Regions from separate parts of the Cellvibrio sp. GW822-FHT04B05 genome, predicted to be linked through region 2. Evidence: predicted binding sites of a transcription regulator. Region 2 holds the regulator's gene; each other region holds the start of a gene.

Region 1 (7,236 bases), on a different contig from region 2:
CCCAATTGCGAGTTATGCAGCAGCTTATACGCCAGCCAAATTTGGCAACGCAGAAGAAACGCTGACCAAACAAATTGCCCTGCCTGCCTCTTTCGGTGAAGGCGTAAAGACCGTAGCGGTTTACTGCCAGGCCGATGTTATGACTACCGGCAATATCAATAGTGTTACCTGCTATGAAAATAGCCCACTTGTCTCAATGCAAGCTATTACTGAATCTGCCATCAAATCAGCAACATTTGCACCGGCTACGATTGACGGAAAAACTGTTCCGGTAAGAATGCAATTTCGTGTTGTGTATTCAATTGGTGGTACCCAGGCACCTATCGTATTGCTTCCCAATCTTGGAACATTGCAGGCAAAATACGGCACTCATTACGTTGCACCACAAGAGCGCCTGGATACCAGTAACTGGTACGCGAACTACAGCACTAAAGAACATGGCGACGGTAAATTATTCTTTGCCGAAGGTAGAGTGACTCGCGTAATGGCGAATATTGAAGCTGATGGCAAAGTAGAAACCGTTAGCACAATAGAAGCAGCGCTACGCAAGCAAGCCGATGCAACGAGCATTGAAAACTCGCTGAAAAAATCCAAATTTATTCCAGGTTTTGTCGAGAACAAACCAACCGCGATGCATTACATCGCCGTGGTTAACTATCAAAAATAGTTTTCTGTTTAGAATAAAAAAAGCCGCAATTCAACATTGCGGCTTTTTTTATTTCAATTACCGATAACGTTATTTGATACAACTGAACTCTATCGTCAATCCAATTCTGCCCATCGCTAATGGCTGATAGCTCTCGCGCTGCACAAAAAATCCCTTATTACATTTCTCCATTGCTTTTGGTAAAAGCTGCGTACGTGCCAAAGCGACATTGGACCATTGATCAACTTCAACATTCAATGAAAAATAAGCCAACTCCGGAAGTGTTTTATTGGGTTTTTTTAAGCCAGGATTATCTGCCGCAGGCACTGACTTTTCTGCGCCGGTTTCCAACACTGCACCCTCTTCACCTTTTTTAAAGGCTTTTTGCAAGAAACCATTTAAACCTTCATCACTATAGTCACAGCCTTTTTGATTGACATTCATGGAATCTGCCTCATCAACGGCAGTGCCGCATTTATCATCGGCATACACAGAACTTGCCATTAATCCCAGCATGATTATCGCTAAAGGTTTCATCGATTTCTCCTGAGGCTCTATTAATCTCAACTTGTATATACCCTGAAATAACGAAGGGTGCATAAGCACCCTTCGTTTTCAAATACTATTCGTTTATTGAATTAGAATTTGAAATCCACCCCGGCACCAATATAGGTATCGTCGCGCTCACTCGCACCGAGCAATTCATTTTCCACTTTAGTAGCGTAAGAGAAAAGTGTGGCATTTTTGGTCATTTTATAATCCAGACCAATACTCGCAGTTTCGCCATCAGCCATTCTCACGTCTGATTGGCCATACTGACCTTTCAACACCCACTTGTCAGTGATATTCCAAAGTGCAGAAGCCATTACACCGTCTTCGTCCGCACCGGTATTATCATTTTCATATTTTTCAGCCAATACACCCAATTGCACCGGGCCGAAAGTTACACGTGCTGCAAGGCGAACCAGATCGACACCTTCAGCTTCAACATCCTGATCCATCCCGATACCAGCATAAAACATTGTGCTGGTGTAACCGAAAGAGGCAGAAACACCATTGCCTGGTTCAGTGCCTGCCGGATTATTTTGTTTGAAAGTACCGTCATTTTCTTCGGTCACGTATGCAATAGATCCAGAAAAACCGCCGCCAAAAACCGGGGTGGTGTACTGAACAATATTGCTCGCACGAATTTCACCTTTGAAGATGGTGGTGAGGTCGCCTTCCAGATCGTTGAATAGGTCAACCTTTTCCTGAACTACTTTAGTTGGGGTATCGAAATGCCCGCCCATGATTGTACCGGCTACACCTTGCAAACCAATGAACATATTACGTGGGGCAAAAGTTTGGTTGTTTGATCCATTACCATCATCTACTTCGGTTTGATATTCAAATTGGTAAATGACTTTCAGGCTGGAATTTACGTCTTCACCGCCTTTCACACCGATGCGCGAAGCATTGCTCACTAATTCTACGCGGTTGCCATCCAGCACGGCTTCATCAGCATTTTGCAAAGACACGTTCGCTTTACCGTAAACGGTAACATCAGCGAATGCAGCAGCGGGAAGTACAGAAGAAATAACCAAGGCCAATAGTGTTTTTTTCATGGAGTTGTCTCCTAGATGTGTGTGTTTGGTGTTCATTTCCTGAACACCGGGGAGTCAGGTGTTATTAAAATAATGACATTAATATTTCAGATACATTGCCATTGTGTGACCATAGGGTTACAGAAAAATGACAGCAGGCCTGAATGTCGCGGGCGGATTATATAAACAAATTGGCCTATGTTTTGTGATTAAACTTGCTTTTATATTAAATTTGCGATTTTTTTGCACAATTTTTAGTCATTTCGCGATAAAAAAGCAAAAATGATCAATAAAAATAGGCGCTGGCAAGTATCAGTCAAAGTGACTGATGATATCTAACGCAAATAAATCAGCGATCAAACGCTGCGAATCGTTAAATAAAACCGCAGGACTTGAGTGCTGTAACTCACGCGCAATAGCATCTAACTGCTTCTCAAGACACTCGGCGGAATTGGCTTGCAAGAGATAAAGCAAACGCAAGGTTGCGGCATTTGCAGCCATAAAACAGACTTTATCCATGCGGTTGCGATAAACCACCAGTTGGGTTGGTTCCGGTAATACAGGTTGATAATTCGGCGATATATTGTGTACCGGGTATTGATAATTAAGACAGACCGCAAGTGGTGACACCCTGGGTTTGGATGCCAGCAAATCGTCTGGATAAGCCGACGCTGATGGAATACTTGCCTCGTTTACATCCACCGCAAGTTCAATCCACTCATAATGCGCAAGTTCAAGCAAAAATGCCGGGTCACCGTCTCGCAAGCCACGCTCTTGCAGCAAGAATTGCAGAAACTCTTCGCTGATTTCCAAAAAGTAAGGCGTTTGGCAGCGATGCTGGTGAATAAAATCCCGCACCAAGGAATGCCAGTAATCATCGCTGACTATTGAGCGCATCACTGGAAATACATTGGCAATAAAATTTTCAATATTGTTATAAATCAGCTCGCGATAGATGCCCATGCGCCGTTCTTCAATTGCAGGCGGAGCAGGATAAAGATCCGGTGCGCGCAAATATTTGGCAAATGCTAATTGGGTTTCCTGAAAACTTTTCATCGCGATAATGATGCAGGCAAATGTTGGCGTCTTTTTATTTCGTCCAGCTCAGTCATCAATTCGCTCAAGGGGGGAATATTAAAATCCCGCTCTAGTAAAGTTGGCTTCACACCGAACAAGGCATAGGCTTTGTCGAGCAAATCCCATACCGGCGAAATAACAGCTGTTCCGTGAGTATCCACACGTAAATCTTCCGCTTCGTGGTAGTGGCCAGCGATGTGAATATAAGCCGTGCGCTCACCGGGTAAACTGGCAAGGAATTCGTAGGGATCATAATGATGATTGATGCTATTAACATAAATATTGTTTACATCGAGCAAGAGCGCGCAATCTGCTTTTTTGACGACGGCATTGATAAATTCACTCTCGCTCATCTCTTGTTGCGGCGCACAATAATAGGATGAATTTTCAATCGCAATTCGCTGCCCAAGAATATCCTGTGCTTGTTGAATACGCTCGGCAACATAATCAACCGCCTCCGCAGTAAACGGGATGGGCAACAAATCATAGAGCTGCCCTTCATCACTGCAATAACTTAAATGTTCGCTGTAGTAACAGATACCGTGCTCGCGCATCAATTTTTTTATTGCATGAAGTAAATCGATATTAAGCGGTGCGGGAGAACCAATCGAGAGAGACAAGCCATGACATACGAAGGGAAAACGTTCGGTGTAAGCACGAAAACTTTTTCCCAAACGACCACCGACATTGATCCAGTTTTCTGGTGAAACTTCCAGAAAGTGAATATCGTCGGGGGTAGATTCTTGCAGGGTATTTAACAGCGTTCGGCGCAAGCCTAAACCTGCGCCGGATATTGCAGCGGTGTAATCCACAACATTTGACTTAGCTGACATTACTCAGCTTTTTTCTCTTTGGCAGCGTCTTTGGTTTTGTCTTTACCAGCGCCACACTTACCTTCGCCGCATTTGCCTTCACCACATTTATGTTCGCCGTCAGTTTTCTTGTCGGCAGCGCCGGCTTTTTTATCATCTTTGGATTGTTTATGTTCAGCAGCGCATTTGCCTTCACCGCATTTGTGCTCGCCATCGGCCTTATGGTCATGATTGTCGGCCAAGGTATAGCCTGCTTCTAGCTGGGTCGCCGCGAAGGTAGCATCAGCAGCGGATGCCATGGGTGCGAGCGATGCAGAAGCAATAAAAGCAGCGCCGAGCAAGGCAGACATAGAGGACATCTTATTATTCATCGTAAACTCCGTCGTGTTAGTGTCATTGGATAGATTTAAAGCTGAACGAAAACTACCATAGCCGACGCCTAAGCACTAGCGGGACGGCCAATTTTATGTGCCTTGACTAACATCCCTTCTTATCCTTGAACATCCGGTGTTCTAATCTTGATTAACCCTGAGCCTCCAACATCGCCTGCTCCCATTGTTTATCCATTCGCTTATCAGACACCGGCACCTGGGTTTTGAGTGTCTGGGCGAAGAGCGAAATACGTAATTCCTCAATCCACCACCGATAATCTATCAAAGCTCCGTTTTGTGCCAACCGATAGTCGCCCTCTTTGGCCAGATAATCTACCAAGCGCTGCCAGTGAGGTGCGATTTCTGCAAGCTGTAACTTGTCCTTTTGGGGGTTGAGTGCCGCCTTTTCCAGACGCTGTTGGATTCCGCGCATATATTTTGGATACTGCTGCAACCATTGCGCCGGGGTTTTATAAACCAGGCCGGGATAAAACAGTTGGGTCAATTGTCGGTTGATATCGCTAATAGTAAACGCGAACATCAATGCATTTTTTTGCTGTTTTAGCTGTTTTTTAACGTCGACCAATAATTTCAAACTGCTGACAAGATGATGAGCAAGATCTTGTGCATGGATAATCAACTTATCTTTGGCCAAATTAACGCGCTCTTCAAACTGTACCTTCGTCCGCGGCAAATTTTTCTGGTCCGGAACGACCAGCTGTTTGATTGCCGCCATAATTAAATCGTCGGCCACCTGTTCGCGGTTGCCAATCCCCGCCAGGGTGAGTGCGACCTCCTGCCCTTTTAATAATTCTTTTTGCAAATACTTTACTGTCTGCGACAGCGATAAATATACCAAACGCGCTAATCCACGCTGGGTTAGATCCAGCGCTTGCAGCGGATTATCCAATACCTGCAATGCAACCGAGGATTGTTTATCAACCAACGCCGGATAAGCGCGAATACTGATTCCTCCGCGCGGCAGCTGAATCGCTTGCGGCAATTCATCAAAATCCCAACTCACAATACCATCGCGTTCAATATTGGTAGCGGCAGATTGAATATTTTGTTGCACTCGCTCGCGATATTTATCGCGCAGTGGCGATAAATCGCGGCCACTGGCGATGATCTTGCCTTTGTCATCAACTACATGAATATTGAAACGGTAATAATCATCCACATTGGTTTCAAGCCAGGCTTCTTTGGATATATCGATACCCGTCAAACGCTTTAATTGCAAACCCAATGCTTCTATTAAGGATTTATTATCCGGCGATAATGCGGCAAGAATCTTATCAACCACATCCGGCACAGGTACAAAATGTTTGCGCAGGTTTTTCGGTAGTGATTTAATCAAACCAATACATTTTTCACGCAGCATTCCCGGCACCAGCCACTCCAAGCGCTGTTCTGGCACTTGGTGCAAAACACTCATGGGCACATGGATACTGACACCATCAAAGGCATGATTTGGCTCAAAATGATAACTCAGCGGAAATACCATACCGCGCCATTCCAATTCATTGGGAAATTGCGCTTGGGTGATATCACCTGCACCGTGACGCATCAGGACTTCCCGTGTCAAAAATAAAAGCTTGGGATTTGCTTGTTCTGCCTTTTTACGCCAAGCCTCAAACCCGGCAAGATTCACTACACTTTCGGGAATACGCTCATTATAAAAATCAAAAATCACTTGCTCATCTACCACAATATCGCGACGACGAGCTTTGGACTCCAGATCCTCCAACTCTTTTAACAATGTTTGTTGGTGGACAAAAAAGTCGTTTTGCGGATTCTTGTTTTGTGCGTGTTTGCGCTTCGGATGTTGATCGTATTGTCCTTCCACTAGCGCTGCACGAATAAATACTTCGCGACACTGCGCCGGATCTATATGGCTATAGCTGACGGACTTCTTCTCAACAATAACCAATCCGTACAAAGTGATTTTTTCGTAAACCATTACCTGACCGCTGCGGCTATCGTAATGCGGCTCGAAATGCTGGCGTTTTATTAAATGTTCAGCAGCGGCAATCACCCACTCAGGTTCAATTTTGGCGACTGTGTGGGCAAACAATTTTGAAGTTTCAATTAGCTCCGCCGCCATAATCCATTTCGGTGTTTTTTTGGCGAGCGATGAGCCGGGAAAAATTGCAAATTTCCGGTTGCGCGCACCAAGATATTCGCGCTCTTCGTGATTAAAACCGAGATTGCCTAATAAACCGGTCAACAGCGCTTTATGGACAGATTCATAATTAGCCGATTCAGAATTGACACGAATCCCAAGGTCTTTCGCTGCCACACATAATTGGTGGTGCACATCACGCCATTCGCGTAAACGCAGATAAGAAAGAAATTCTTTTTTGCACAACTTGCGCAACTGGTTTTGCGTTAGTGCCTGTCGTTGGGTTTCAAAATAATCCCATAAATTTATGAAGCCAAGAAAGTCACTGTGATCTACCCAAAAGCGACGATGGCTTTGGTCAGCAGCTTGTTGCTTTTCAACCGGACGCTCACGCGGATCCTGTACCGACAAAGCACTGGCAATGATCAACAATTCGCGCGCACAAGACTGTTCCTGCGCAGAAATCAGCATACGCGCCAAGCGCGGATCAAGCGGCAACTTGCTGAGTTGCTGCCCCACGGGAGTCAGATGATTTTTTGCATTAACTGCGTGTAACTCTTCGAGTAATTTAAAACCATCGCTGATCAGACGATGGTCAGGTGCATCGATAAAGGGGAATTTATGG
Region 2 (7,236 bases):
CCTCGCTTTTCACCACGGTAAGTAGTTGGTCGATGTTGATCGTTTTGTGGTTGTGACCCGCTTCAGTAGTTTCGAGTTTGGAGAGCACCAGCAAATCGTTAATTAACAGCGACATGCGCTTTGCCTGTTGCTGCATCTGTTGCAAGGGTTTGTTCCAGCTCGGCGTTGTATTGTTGTCGGCGAGGGTTTCCACATAGCCGTTGATCACCGTCAATGGGGTGCGCAATTCGTGGGAGACGTTGGCAACGAAATCCTGGCGCATCTTTTCCAGATTGTGCAGTTGGGTTACATCGCGCACGACGATCAAACGCTCATGCTTGCCAAAAGTAGTGATCTGGAATTGCAGGTGTTTGGAGGGAAAGCGCGGCGAGGGCAGTTCCAGTGGCTCCTCGTAATTGCCTTCCTCAAAATAACTGACGAATTTGGGGTGACGGATAAAGTTGATTACCGACTGCCCCTGGTCTTTGGTATTGAGGGCAAGCATGCGGTGTGCCGCGGGGTTCCAGAAATCCAGGTGGCCGCGCGCATCAAGAATCACCAGTCCATCTTTTAACGCAGAACTGATTTCCTGGATACGCTTGATGACCGCCTGCAAGTTTTCTTTTTCGGCGCGCTGGTTGCGTTGTAGATGGTAGATATTGTCGAAAATCTGACCCCAGATACCGCTGGCTTCCGGCGGATGGTCGGTCTCCCGTCGCAATAACCATCGGTTGAGACGACGCATTTGCCACAGCATCCAGACGATATAGGCTGTACAGCCCAGTAGCATCCACAGTGAGTAATGGTCGCTGAAAAAACCAATCACGCTGCAGATCACAAGAATAATCAGGATGCGCTGAAGTTCAGTGCTGAAACCTTTTAACAACGGAGGAGCCTCGCAGTTTTAAACCCGTCGGGTTGGCCAGTATCAGGCTTCAATACGGGTGGAAAAACGATAGCCGGTGCCGCGTACGGTTTGGATCAGGTCTTCATGGCCATCAACCGTAAGGGCTTTGCGCAGGCGGCGGATATGGACATCGACCGTGCGTTCTTCCACATACACGTTGCCGCCCCACACGTGGTCGAGCAACTGGCTGCGAGTATAGGCTCTTTCCTGGTGAGTGAGAAAAAACTCCAGCAGGCGATATTCAGTCGGCCCCATGTCTACCGATTGGTTGTTGATAGTCACTCGGTGGCTGGCGGGGTCGAGACACAGGCCCTGAACCTGGATAGGTGCGGAGTTGATTTGCGGATCGGCGCGGCGCAATACGGCTTTCAAGCGTGCGACCAATTCGCGGGGAGAAAAAGGTTTGGTGATGTAATCATCGGCGCCGACTTCCAGCCCCTGGATCTTGTTGTCCTCTTCACCTTTGGCGGTGAGCATGATGATCGGGGTTCCGGCGGTAACTTCATCGCGCTTCAAGCGACGCGCCAATTCGATACCGCTGGTGCCGGGCATCATCCAGTCGAGCAGGATCAGGTCAGGCTTTTCATCGATAATGATGCTGTGCGCATCCTGGGCATTGCTCGCTTCCATGACCTGATATTCAGCCATCTCCAGCGCCACACGCAGCATATCGCGGATTGCGGATTCATCATCGACGATAAGGATTTTGCGACCAGTCATATAAGTTCTGCCTGAAAAAACCACGTGGTGCTTCACAGGTTTGTGAAGCTATTGTTGCAGCTTATTAAATAAGTTCAGTGTTACACATTTATGACAGGGTAAAAATTTAGCGCCTGAGTGGATGTGGGCGATTGCTAAAGAATCCGGCCATTGGGCAGCGCTATGGGTAACAGCGCCGTTCCAACTGCTTAGCGTAGGGCAAAATCCACGGCGATACCGGCAAATATCGCCACACCCACCCAGTTGTTATTGAGGAAGGCTTTGAAGCAGGCTTCGCGTACGCGGAAGCGGATCAGCCATTGCTGGTAGACGAACAAGCCCGCCGCGACAGCAAGCCCAAAGTAGAAAGCAACCCCCAGTTCAAAGCGTTTTCCGACCAGGAACAGGGTGTACAGGGCCAGGAATTGCAGGATGCCAGTGATGGCACGGTCCTGTTCGCCAAATAAAATTGCGGTGGATTTCACTCCGATCTTCAAATCGTCATCCCGGTCAACCATCGCATAAAAAGTGTCGTAAGCCACCGTCCACAACACCACCGCGAGATAAATCAACCACATATGCTGGTTCAACCCGCCCGCCTCGGCGGCATAAGCCATGGGTATACCCCAGGCAAAGGCGGCGCCCAGCACCACTTGCGGCAGATGGGTATGGCGTTTCATAAAGGGATAGCAGAGCGCAAGCAGCAGCCCGCCGACCGACAATTTAATGGTGAGCGGATCGGTAAACAGCACCAGCGTAAAGGCAATCAGGCAGAGTGCAACAAATAAGCCTATGGCTTCGCGGCCCGAGACAGCGCCAGTCGCGAGCGGGCGATTCTTGGTGCGCAGAACCTTGCCGTCGATCTTGCGGTCGGCAAAGTCATTGATCACGCAGCCGGCCGCGCGCATCACTATCACACCCAATACAAAAATCACCAGGTTCTTGGTGCCGGGCACACCTTTCGCGGCAATCCACAGCGCCCAGAGCGTTGGCCAGAGCAACAGGAGCGTGCCTATGGGGCGATCCATGCGCGTCAAGCGCCAATAATTAATCGCTTTTTGGTGAAAATAGGCCGAAAAATGGCTTTTTTCTGCCGTTTTCGCAGCTGCACGCCTGATGATTTTTGCTGCGTGAACGTTTGCCCAATTGGCGGGTGAACCTGTTTTTTCTGTCACAACGGCTGGTTCGGTGGGCGTCGACACCGCCATTGCTACAGGAGCTGATGGGACGGGTGTTATTAGCTCGACTTGCGCAGTATCCGCTGTGACTATTGATTCGATCACAACTGGCCCAACAACTTGGGCTTCTACTTTAGGTACGGCCGGTTTAGGTACGGCCGGTTTTGCTTCCTTTGCGGACGCTTTTGCTTTGGTTTTAGCCGCAGGTTTGGTTGCCGTTTTGGGGTGCTCTACCGCACTCGCTTCAGCTTGAGGTTTTGCAGTGACTTTCGCTGGTGCTTTGGGCTGCGCTGTTTTTTTAGACGTGGGCTTATCAGTACCGACGGCATTTGTTGCAGGCGGTTTAGCTGTTTTTTTCACCGCGGCTTTGGTTGAGGCACTGGCTTTTTGGGCGGCAGAAGCCACTATCGCGCTCGCCGCTGAAGCAGCCGTTTTCTTCGCAACAGGCTTTTTTGGGGTAACCGCAGGCGGTGCAGTATCGGGTTTTACGTCTTCGGGAGTCGTCATGGCCAAAACGCTGTGTTATTGGGTTTGTATTATTGGAATAGCCTAATCGGGCTAGCGTAACCGGATTACCTATTGAGCTTATCTATCGAGCCGTGCGACAAAGGCTGGCAGAAAGACTTCGCTTACCAGCAGCGGTTTCTGTTGCAGATAGAAAACCGAGCGCCGTCCCCAGAGCCGGTTGTCGCCAATCAGATCACTGGGCACGTAGGCATGATCGCGGCTAATCCGTGCCACCGCAATGGCACTTCGCGTCAATTGTGGCTGACTAAACAAAAACGCACCCAGCGGGCGAGTGTTTTGTTTGCGCAGATGGCGCAGCGCGCCGGTCAGGCTGGCGAGCGGCAACAAACTGCGCGCAAATACCCAGGGTTGGCCATGGCCGCACAGGATTACCTCGCGGATCAGCGCCAGTGCAGGGCGTTTCATCCCCAGCACCTGACGCTCATTCAATTCCGGCACCCCGATAAATTGCCGCATTATATCCACATGGAATTGGCCGTCGCTCTCGGCGATCAGGCGGGCAGTGAGTGAGCCGTTATCATCCAGCCAGTCTTGCATTTTCACGCCGGGGCGTTGGTGTCGGGCAAGGGATCGCAACGGCTGCCATGCCAGTACGGACAAATGGTAACTCACAGCCTTGGGCAAAACGGACTCCTGTTTCTATAGGGCAGCGAGACGCTTATCGGGAAGGCAGCGGACGCTTATCGGATGAATGGGGCGGCAGTTTACCAGCTTGCGTTCGCCCAAGTGCGGCATTGGGTGTGGAAAAAGCCTGTGCAAGTCTGCCGCAAACGGATTAATGAAGGTAAACTCCAGTGTCAATTGATATAACTAAGGAGAAAATGATGCATAAGACTGATATCGTTGTGGCTCTGGCAAACAATACCGACCTGGGTGTTAACAAGGCTGACCTGGTGGTCTCTGCCTTCATCGAGCAAATCACCAATGCCTTGAGTCGCGGTGAATCTGTGGCCCTGCTCGGTTTTGGTACTTTCAATGTGAGTGCCCGCGCTGCGCGCGAAGGCCGCAATCCACAAACCGGCGCAACCATCAAAATCGCCGCCAGCAACACTGTCACCTTCAAGGCGGGCAAAGCCCTCAAAGACGCCGTTAACGAATAACTGCTGTTAGCGAAAGATACGGCTCCCGGATGCGGCAGGCAACTGCCGCAATCGCCACAACACCCAGGGCACACAATAATTCCAAGAGGTTCCTCCTATGTCTCTGACTAACAAAATTCTGCTCGGCATGGTGTTGGGGGTGATTGTCGGGATAGTGTTCAATTTGTTGCTCGGCGGCGCTCACTCATCACCTACGCAAGGTTTTGGCTTGCTGGTAAAGGAGTATTTGATCGAGGGCCTGTTCGATATCGTCGGCCAGATTTTTATTTCTTCCCTCAAATTATTAGTGGTGCCTTTGGTATTTGTGTCACTCGTGTGCGGCGCAGCAGCCTTGGGTGGCCAGAGCCGCATGGGTGCGCTCGCCGGAAAAACCCTCGGTTTATATATTTGCTGTACATCGTTTGCGGTTGCGTTATCGATTGCCTGCGCGGTGTTTATCCAACCGGGCGCCGAGGTGGGTATTCCAACCAGCAGCAATTTCACTGCTCCGGAAATTCCCTCCATCAAACAAACGCTGATTGATATTGTGCCCAGTAACCCGCTGCAATCCATGGTGGAAACCAATATGTTGCAGATTATTATTTTTTCGATTTTGTTTGGCCTGGCAATCGCGCGCACCGGAGGTGAAGCGGGCAACAGCATTCTTATATTTTTTAATAATCTCAATGATGTAATTATTAAAATGGTGATGATGCTAATGCAGCTCGCGCCCTATGGTGTGTTCTGCCTGCTGGCGAAATTATTCTCGACGCTGGGCGTCGGTATTATTCTCGATCTGGCGAAATATTTTTTCACCGTGGTATTTGTTTTGTTTTTGCATGGTGTGGGTGTTTACGGATTGCTGATCAAAGTCCTGTCCGGTTTAAACCCGATTATTTTCTTCAAGAAAATGCAAAAAGTAATGTTGTTTGCATTCAGTACAGCATCCAGTAATGCCACTATTCCCATCACGTTGCGCACTGTTGAACACGATTTGGGCGTGGACAATAAAGTTGCCAGTTTTTCCATTCCGCTCGGCGCGACAGTGAATATGGATGGCACTGCTATCATGCAAGGTGTTGCGACGGTATTTATCGCGCAGGCCTATGGTATCGATATCGGCATTGCCGGTTACCTGATGGTTGTGCTCACTGCAACACTTGCGTCCATCGGCACCGCCGGTGTGCCTGGCGTTGGTTTGGTTACCTTGACGATGGTATTGCAATCGGTAGGTTTGCCGGTGGAAGGTATTGCATTGATTATCGGTGTAGATCGCCTGCTGGATATGATCCGCACTGGCGTCAATGTCGCTGGTGATGCGGTGGTGGCGGTGATAGTAGCGAAGAGCGAAAAAATGCTGGATATAGAGCGCTACAATAATCCGTCGCTCAATGTGGAAAATGAATCCCCGTAATTTTTGTTGCTAAAACCGGCTAATAAATAAAGGCGAATGGTGTAATAGCCATTCGCCTTTTTTATTTCTTCCATCGAAGCTGCTAAACATTATTCAGTGACGGGTATCGTTGTTCGTATCAAATTCAACACTGATCGCCAGATCATCAACCAAACACGGCCAGCGCTCCAATTCTTCCGCCCAGCCTCGATCGCGATGGGCATTGATATAATCGTTAAAATTCCTGCCTTCAAAACCATGTTCGTTTAATAATAATTCGGCCGAAAATAACACTGCCTGATCCAGCTCATTCGCAAAAGGTTCGCCAATTAATTCATGGGCAATAACATTGGCGACGGTCATATCCATAGGCGCCAGTGGAATTCCACTTTTTGCCATAAAGCGATCATTCACTTCTTCGAGCAAACGATGCGCAAGATAAGCTTCGTCGAGCAATGCTTCCAATTGGCTGTGCGGGTCGACAATCGAGGGCGGCGATAAAAAATAATCGCTCGCAATTTTTAATAGCGGTGCGACATCGTCGTAAATGCCAGCCTCTTGCGCCATGCTGCGAATCGCATCGATAAAATCCGGCACGTGTTTTATGTAGCGCACGACAAAATCTGCCAACCCTTTTGCGGCCTGTTGTTCCGGCAATTTGATGGCAGCGTGCAAATGGTTTTTGCGGCACTCCACAAATTCTAACAATTTTCCGGTTGCACAATCCTGTTCCTGTGCTTGCCGGATTAATTGGCGTATAGGGTTGAGGGGGTCGGTCAAACTGTTTCTCTGGTAATAGTTATAGGTAATCACATTAGCGGTCCCGCATGCTGTTGCTGACTTTGTTTAGTCGCGCTTTAAAAGTAAACCATGACCAAACAAACGCAAGTGACTCTTAATACCAACTTTTTATAAAAACCTGAGCAACTGACGAAATCGACCTGAGGGCATTTTAAATGCCCTCAGGGTTTATGTATTAAAATGCGCCAGATAGTTTAAGGCGCAGGCTGTTGTCAAGATCGCCGCTAAAATATTGCTGGAATTGCAAACTCAAATCCAGGCTGCCAAGGGTTTGTCCAATACCGAGTACCCCATAGACGCCGCCGTCGATTTCAATATCTTCCGAATAACAATTGCGGCAGTTACTGATACTGCGCTCCGAACCAAGAATGCCGCTCACGCCGCCACGCACAGTGACAAAAGTCATGTTGTCCTGGCCGAAGCGATATTTGGGTCCGTATTCGGCAAACAACATAAAGGCGTTAGCATCGGATTTGCTGTAATCCACGTAGCCCCAGTAATCTTCAACGTATTGGGCAAATTCAGCGTTATCGCGATAAAACAAAATGCTGGCGCCGAGCACGAGGGTGTTTTCCGTTTTGCTGGAGTAGTACTCCGCCGAGCCACCAATTGCAGTGGCGGTGTCTTCGATCCATTGTTCTGCTGCTGCCTGTGAATCGATAGTAACGTGAT
Region 3 (7,236 bases), on a different contig from region 2:
TTTCATCGCTTTATGCGCCGTGTTCATGCTGAGCTTAAAAAACTGGATGGACAGAAAAATCCCCTTAAACAGGTGGCCGATATTATCGCCAAAGAGGCGCGGGTTATCTGCTTCGATGAATTTTTTGTATCAGATATCACCGATGCCATGATCCTCGGCACCTTGATGGAAGAATTGTTTGCCCGCGGCGTTACTTTGGTGGCGACCTCCAATATCGTACCCGATGGCCTATATAAAGACGGCCTGCAGCGCGCGCGTTTTTTACCGGCTATCGCCCTGCTCAACCAGCACACCCTTGTCGTCAATGTGGATGGCGGGGTGGATTATCGGTTGCGCGCGCTTGAGCAGGCCGAGTTATATCATGCACGTCTGGGTGAGGCTGCCGACCAGAGTTTGATGGCCAGTTTTAAAAGTCTGGTGGCCGCCAATGCTGAAATCCGTACATCGGTGGATCTTGAGGTGGAAGGTCGTCTTATCCGTGCGCGTTATGTGAGCGAAGGAGTCGCATGGTTTGATTTTGTCGAGCTGTGCGATGGGCCGCGCTCGCAAAATGACTACATCGAATTGGCGCGCGAGTATCACTCGGTGATCCTGAGCAATGTGCCGGGCTTGGGGCGCGAGAAAGACGATCAGGCGCGCCGCTTCGTGAATCTGGTTGATGAGTTTTATGATCGTCAGGTAAAGCTGGTGATTTCGGCTGAGCGCCCATTGGCAGAGCTGTACTCGACCGGCAAGCTCGATTTTGAGTTCCAGCGCACCGTAAGCCGATTGTTGGAAATGCAGAGTCGCGAGTATTTAGCGCGCCCGCATCGACCGGAATAACAAGTCCATCGTAAATTATGGTTGAAAATCAAGCATTGGCTGTGTAGTATGCCGCCTCCCTATTTTAGGGGCATTATCCACATCCGATTTAGGCAGGAATAACATGAAGACCTATATTGCCAAAGCAGAATCTGTCGTTAATGACTGGTTCATCGTGGATGCGGCGGGAAAAACACTCGGCCGTTTATCTGCGGAAATCGCCTCGCGTCTGCGTGGCAAGCACAAGCCAGAATTCACTCCACATGTTGATACCGGTGATTACATAGTTGTAATCAACGCTGCTCAAGTGCGCGTGACTGGCCGTAAAGCAACTGACAAGATTTACTACTCGCACACGGGTTTCGTGGGCGGCATTAAATCTATCAGCTTCCAAAAGTTGATTGAAAAAGCGCCAGAACGCACTATCGAAACTGCTGTTAAAGGTATGTTGCCGAAAGGTCCACTCGGTCGCGCTATGTTCAAAAAACTAAAAGTTTATGCAGGTAATGAGCATCCACATGCTGCTCAACAACCTAAAGAACTGAACATCTAAGGGGAGCTGACATGTCTGCTACACAATTTTACGGCACTGGCCGTCGCAAAACCTCTACCGCGCGCGTGTTCATCACCGCTGGTACAGGCACCATCATCGTAAATGACCGTCCTTTGGACGAGTATTTCGGTCGTCCGGTTGCGCGCATGGTAGTGCGTCAACCACTGGAATTGGTTGGTTTGGTAGAAAAGTTTGACGTTAACGTCACTGTCGCCGGTGGTGGTAGTTTCGGTCAAGCGGGCGCTATCCGTCACGGCTTGACCCGTGCGCTGATGGAATATGATGAGTCTCTGCGTAGCGATCTGCGTAAAGCCGGTTACGTGACTCGCGATTCTCGCGAAGTTGAACGTAAGAAAGTTGGTCTGCGTAAAGCACGTAAGAAGCCACAATTCTCCAAGCGTTAATGGTTTTCTCCAGCCGCTTTTTTGTTGGCTGGTTGACGATCATCAAAAACGCCCAAGTCTTTACTGGCTTGGGCGTTTTTTTACGTCTAAAATTATCGGCTTATAACCCACTGTTTACGTGTGGTTATTCTTGTAAGCAGTGCGTTAATTCATTAACATTGCCCGCCTTTTCTTAGAGTCACCCAATATTCCTTATTTCGCCGGACTTAGTAACGATATGTAACTAGTCACAGGACGATTTTAGGCAATTTGCTAGCCGTTAAAGCTGTTTAGGGGAGAAATTCGTCATGAGTAATGACGCTGTAAATCAAACGCGCCGCCGCGTATTAATCGGAGCCACTTGTGCTGTGGGTGCGGTTGGTGTTGTAGGTGCTGCGATTCCATTTGTAGGTTCCTGGAATCCGAGTGCCAAAGCGAAAGCGGCGGGCGCGCCAGTCAAATACAACATCAGCAAGATTGAACCGGGTGCGATGGTCACCATTGAGTGGCGCGGTAAGCCGGTGTTTATTGTACGCCGTACGCAAGCTGCTCTGGACAGTTTGAAAAAAGTGGAAGAGCAGGGTGTTCTGCTCGATGCAAATTCGAACGAACCGCAACAGCCTGAATACGCCAAAAATGCCGAGCGTGCCATTAATAAAGAGTTTGCAATTCTGTTGGGTGTTTGTACGCATTTAGGTTGCGCGCCCGCGTTTCGTCCGGATGTAGGGGCGGCAGATTTAGGTGGTGAGAAGTGGCAGGGTGGATTCTTTTGCCCATGCCATGGTTCCAAATACGATCTTGCCGGTCGCGTATACGTAGCTGTACCAGCACCGCTGAACCTGGAAGTTCCTCCTCATCGTTATGAGAGCGAGTCTATAGTTGTGATTGGCGAAGATCAGGGGGCTTGATATGAATTGGTTAACAGGTTTATGGCAGTGGGTTGATAAGCGTCTGCCGGTTCAGCGTGCATGGGATACCCACATGGGTAAGTACTATGCGCCCAAGAACTTCAACTTCTGGTACTTCTTTGGTGTGCTCTCGTTGTTGGTGTTGGTTAACCAATTGATTACCGGTATCTGGTTGACCATGAGTTACAACCCGTCGGCTGAAGGTGCGTTCGCATCGGTCGAATACATTATGCGCGATGTGGATTTTGGTTGGTTGCTGCGCTACATGCACTCCACCGGCGCATCGGCTTTCTTTATTGTGGTTTATCTCCATATGTTCCGCGGCATGATGTACGGCTCTTATAAAGCCCCGCGCGAGTTGGTGTGGATTTTTGGTATGACCATTTATCTGGTGCTCATGGCGGAAGCCTTTATGGGGTACGTATTACCTTGGGGCCAGATGTCATATTGGGGCGCGCAGGTAATTGTGTCTCTGTTCGGTGCTATTCCGGGTATCGGTGAACAACTGGTGCAATGGATTCGTGGTGACTACCTGATCTCCGGTATTACCCTGAACCGTTTCTTTGCGCTTCACGTCGTAGCCCTGCCGATTGTATTGCTGGCGCTGGTGGTAATGCACATTCTGGCGTTGCACGAAGTGGGTTCCAACAACCCTGATGGCGTTGAGATCAAAAAGAACAAAGATGAGAATGGCATTCCGCGCGACGGCGTTCCTTTCCATCCTTTCTACACCGTGCACGATTTGGTCGGTATCACAGTCTTCTTGTTCGCCTTCTGTTTCATCATGTTCTTCATGCCGGAAATGGGTGGTTTCTTCCTTGAGTACGCAAACTTCGAAGAAGCGAACAATCTGAAAACGCCGACCCACATCGCACCGGTTTGGTACTTCACGCCTTTCTATGCGGTATTGCGTGCAGTGACTATGCCGATTGAAATTGGCCCTCTGGTACTGACTGCAAAACTGCTTGGTTTTGCGGCTATGGGTGCGGCGATTGCACTTCTGTTTGTATTGCCCTGGCTTGATCGCAGCAAAGTGAAATCCATGCGTTATCGCGGCCATATTCCACGCATCATGTTGATCGCTTTTGCATCTATGTTTGTGGTGCTCGGATATTTGGGCGTTAAAGCGCCGACGGAAGGTAGAACCCTGCTGTCGCAAATTGCTACCGCGTTTTATTTTGCCTACTTTTTGACCATGCCGGTTTGGACTACCACCAACCCACAAAAAGCCAAATCAAAAATTTCCTGGTTCCTTTGCGGCCTGTTTGTAGTGATCTTTACCTGGATGGGCTTTGAATACGTTGGTGGCGATGTGCCGGTGTTGTTGTTAGTGCTGTGCTTCTTGTTGGCGGCCATCTTTGCTGCATTGCCATTCTTGGCAGCGCGCGATAATGACCTGGTTGAACCTACCCGTACCCAAGCCAAAGGTTTGCCGGCGATTATTGTCCTCGCTGGCTTGGCATTGTTCATCATTCTGGCTGTGGTTCCGATCAAAGCGGTGGCAAGCGAAGGTTCATTCAACTGCGGTGCAGTTCCCTGTGATCACATGGAACCGGATTTGACTAACAAAGAGTCTTTGCAGCGCGGTGCCAAATATTTCGCTAACTACTGTATGGGGTGCCATTCAGCTAAGTACTCGCGTTTTGAGCGTGTCGCTGATGATCTGGATATTCCCCATGACCTGATGGAGCAAAACCTGATTTTTGGCGATCAACGTATTGGCCAATTGATGGAAATTGCAATGAAGCCACAGCAATCCAAAGTCTGGTTCGGTGTAGCTCCGCCAGATCTGACCTTGGTAGCGCGTGCCCGCTCACCGGAATGGCTCTACACCTATCTGCGCAATTTCTATAAAGATGAAAGCCGTCCCTGGGGTGTTAACAACCGTGTATTCCCTAATGTGGGTATGCCGCACGTGTTGATTGGTCCGCAAGGTTTGCTGGAGTGTGGCGCTGGTCCAAAACTCAATCACCACGGCGGCGCATTGCGTAATGACGTAGGCCAGATTGAAGTGGACGAGCACTGCGGCGCACTTAAAGAAGGCAAGATCAAGGGTACTATGACCACTGCCGAATTTGATGCAGCGGTCTACGATCTGGTTAACTTCCTTGAATATGTTGCCGAACCTATTGCCGTTAAGCGTCAGTCTATTGGCTTGTACGTGCTTGGATTCCTGGTGATCCTGTTTATCTTTGTCTATTTCCTGAATCGCGAATTCTGGAGAGAGATCCACTGATAAAAAACGGGCGACTTAGGTCGCCCGTTTTGTTTGAGTCTTGATAAAATTGAGCCTCGATTAAAATACCTGTAAGTTGACGTCGGTAGTTATCCCCAGTCGAAGGAAATAGTTATGTCCATGTCCTCCAGCCGTCCGTATTTTCTACGTGCCATCTACGAATGGATATTGGACAACAATTGCACCCCCCATATTTTGGTGGACGCCCATGTGCCAGGCACTCAGGTGCCGCAGCAGCATGTGAATAAGGATGGCCAGATCATCCTGAATATTTCCCCTTCTGCGATTAAAGATTTTTTTATGGACAATACTGCCGTGTCGTTTAACGCGCGCTTCAGTGGTGTGGTTAATAATCTCTATGTTCCCTGTGGTGCGATCCTTGGAATCTACGCGCGTGAAAACGGCCAGGGAATGATGTTCGAGGCGGAGCAAAACCCACAGCCGCCCGTACCTCCAACATCGCCTGTTACACCAACTCCTATCAATAAAGCATCCAGTGATGCCGCTGCAGCGAAGCGGCCGGGATTGCGCGTCGTCAAATGACGTTTGCTTTTCAGTTTGTGACGTTTGTGAGACACATTTGTGACAGCAATGTCTGTTGGTCATATAACTGTCATATTCGATGGGTAAAGTAATCATCAGTGGAGAGGAAAGACGCCTCGCCATACACCAGACAAGAATTCTTTACTCACGATGACTAACGGAGCGCTCTATGAACGCTATGAAAATTATCAAAGGACTGGCAATCGCCGGTTCTATGGTTTGCGCCGCTGCGCTGCACGCCGCTGTTGATCCTAAATTACCTGATTACAAAGTAGCTACCGGCGTTTCAGGAAACGTAAACTCAATCGGTTCAGATACCCTGAACAACCTGATGACCTTATGGGCTGAAGATTTCAAAAAATCTTACCCTAACGTCAATATCCAAATTCAAGGTGCCGGTTCGTCAACTGCGCCACCGGCGTTGACTGAAGGCACTGCTAACTTCGGCCCAATGAGCCGTGCGATGAAAGCGGAAGAGATCCAGGCGTTTGAAGCAAAACACGGTTACAAGCCTACTGCTGTACCGGTGGCAATCGACGTTCTCGCGGTATACGTAAATAAAGACAACCCGATTAAAGGTTTGAGCCTGCAGCAAGTAGATGCGATTTTCTCGGCTACCCGCAAATGCGGTGCACCGAAAGACATTACCCGTTGGGGTGAGTTGGGTTTGACTGGCACATGGGTTAACCGCGATTTCACTCTGTATAGCCGTAACGCTGTATCAGGTACCTACGGTTACTTTAAAGATGAAGCCTTGTGTAAAGGTGACTTCAAAGCTGGTATCAACGAGCAACCAGGTTCAGCGTCAGTGGTGCAAGGTGTTTCTGAATCGATTAACGGTATCGGTTACTCAGGTATTGGTTACATCACTTCAGGCGTAAAGGCGATTCCTTTGTCGAAGAAAGATGGCCAGCCTTTTGTTACTGCAGAAGCGTCCCACGCATTGGATGGCAGTTATCCTTTGGCGCGTGTGCTTTACGTTTATATCAACAAGCACCCGAATCGCCCACTTGATGCATTGCAATTGGAATTCATCAAGTTGGTACTGTCCAAGCGCGGTCAGGAAACGGTAGTACGCGATGGCTACATTCCATTGCCAGCAACCATGGCAAACAAGGCGTTGGCTGACTTGCAAAAATAGTTCACCCCTGTGGTGACCAAAAACCGCCGACTAGCTCGGCGGTTTTTTTATAAGCGTTCATTGTAATGTGACAGTTAGATGACAGGAATAGGGTGCTTTGTAACAAAAGTGTCATCATGGCTTGCTAGCATTTCCGTGCCAGCAGTTTAATCGAGTGAGTAGACCATGTCAGAACCCACTGTATCGGTAAGACAAACGACCAGTTTGATGCCGACCTCCGAACAACGCAGCCGCTTGCGTCGTATTCGTAAACTCAAAGACTCCATCTCTCGCTACGGTGTTATGACGGCGGGTATGGCAGTTGTATTCTCTCTGGGTTTGATTTTCTTTTACTTATTCTCTGAGGTGGCGCCACTGTTTCGCGGTGCATCAGTCGAAGTGGTCAAGACCTATGATCAAGCCGAGTTACATCAGATAGCCAATGACAATACCGAATTTTTAACGCTCGAACGCTACGAGGAAATTGGCGGTAGCTTCAAGCGCAGTGGTGCGGTGAATTTCTTTAACGTTAACGATGGCAGAACCATCCTTGAAGCCCGGTTGCCAAAAAGTGAGGACGCCGAGTTTGCCAGTGTGGCGACCAGTACTGCCGATCATGGTTTGATTGCTTACGGTTACAGCAATGGTGAAGTGGCGGTGATCAAAACCAACTACTCACTCAGTTACCCGCA

The links. Region 2 encodes PhoB, which activates phosphate uptake and scavenging genes when phosphate is short. Its sites were predicted from a motif close to TGTCATAAANNTGTAACA; they were not measured.
Region 1: the regulator PhoB is predicted to act here: its motif matches at 2,366-2,383, upstream of AC1RJL_RS05345 (porin).
Region 3: the regulator PhoB is predicted to act here: its motif matches at 5,482-5,499, upstream of AC1RJL_RS02320 (PstS family phosphate ABC transporter substrate-binding protein).

Annotation. Positions count from the first base shown of each region.
Region 1 is NZ_JBXAMU010000001.1:1,331,048-1,338,283, reverse strand. It holds gene AC1RJL_RS05355 (energy transducer TonB) at 1-667, shown strand, start outside; gene AC1RJL_RS05350 (hypothetical protein) at 737-1,246, opposite strand; gene AC1RJL_RS05345 (porin) at 1,285-2,250, opposite strand; gene AC1RJL_RS05340 (HvfC family RiPP maturation protein) at 2,542-3,285, opposite strand; gene AC1RJL_RS05335 (HvfB family MNIO-type RiPP peptide maturase) at 3,282-4,139, opposite strand; gene AC1RJL_RS05330 (HvfA family oxazolone/thioamide-modified RiPP metallophore) at 4,139-4,489, opposite strand; gene hrpA (ATP-dependent RNA helicase HrpA) at 4,641-7,236, opposite strand, start outside.
Region 2 is NZ_JBXAMU010000003.1:60,994-68,229, forward strand. It holds gene phoR (phosphate regulon sensor histidine kinase PhoR) at 1-865, opposite strand, end outside; gene phoB (phosphate regulon transcriptional regulator PhoB) at 908-1,606, opposite strand; gene ubiA (4-hydroxybenzoate octaprenyltransferase) at 1,795-2,793, opposite strand; gene AC1RJL_RS10310 (chorismate--pyruvate lyase family protein) at 3,349-3,828, opposite strand; gene AC1RJL_RS10315 (hypothetical protein) at 3,876-4,070, shown strand; gene AC1RJL_RS10320 (HU family DNA-binding protein) at 4,116-4,391, shown strand; gene AC1RJL_RS10325 (dicarboxylate/amino acid:cation symporter) at 4,489-5,784, shown strand; gene AC1RJL_RS10330 (hypothetical protein) at 5,878-6,543, opposite strand; gene AC1RJL_RS10335 (hypothetical protein) at 6,740-7,236, opposite strand, start outside.
Region 3 is NZ_JBXAMU010000001.1:568,245-575,480, forward strand. It holds gene zapE (cell division protein ZapE) at 1-822, shown strand, start outside; gene rplM (50S ribosomal protein L13) at 926-1,354, shown strand; gene rpsI (30S ribosomal protein S9) at 1,366-1,758, shown strand; gene petA (ubiquinol-cytochrome c reductase iron-sulfur subunit) at 2,046-2,645, shown strand; gene AC1RJL_RS02310 (ubiquinol-cytochrome c reductase) at 2,647-4,881, shown strand; gene AC1RJL_RS02315 (ClpXP protease specificity-enhancing factor) at 4,996-5,424, shown strand; gene AC1RJL_RS02320 (PstS family phosphate ABC transporter substrate-binding protein) at 5,594-6,565, shown strand; gene AC1RJL_RS02325 (ABC transporter permease subunit) at 6,731-7,236, shown strand, end outside.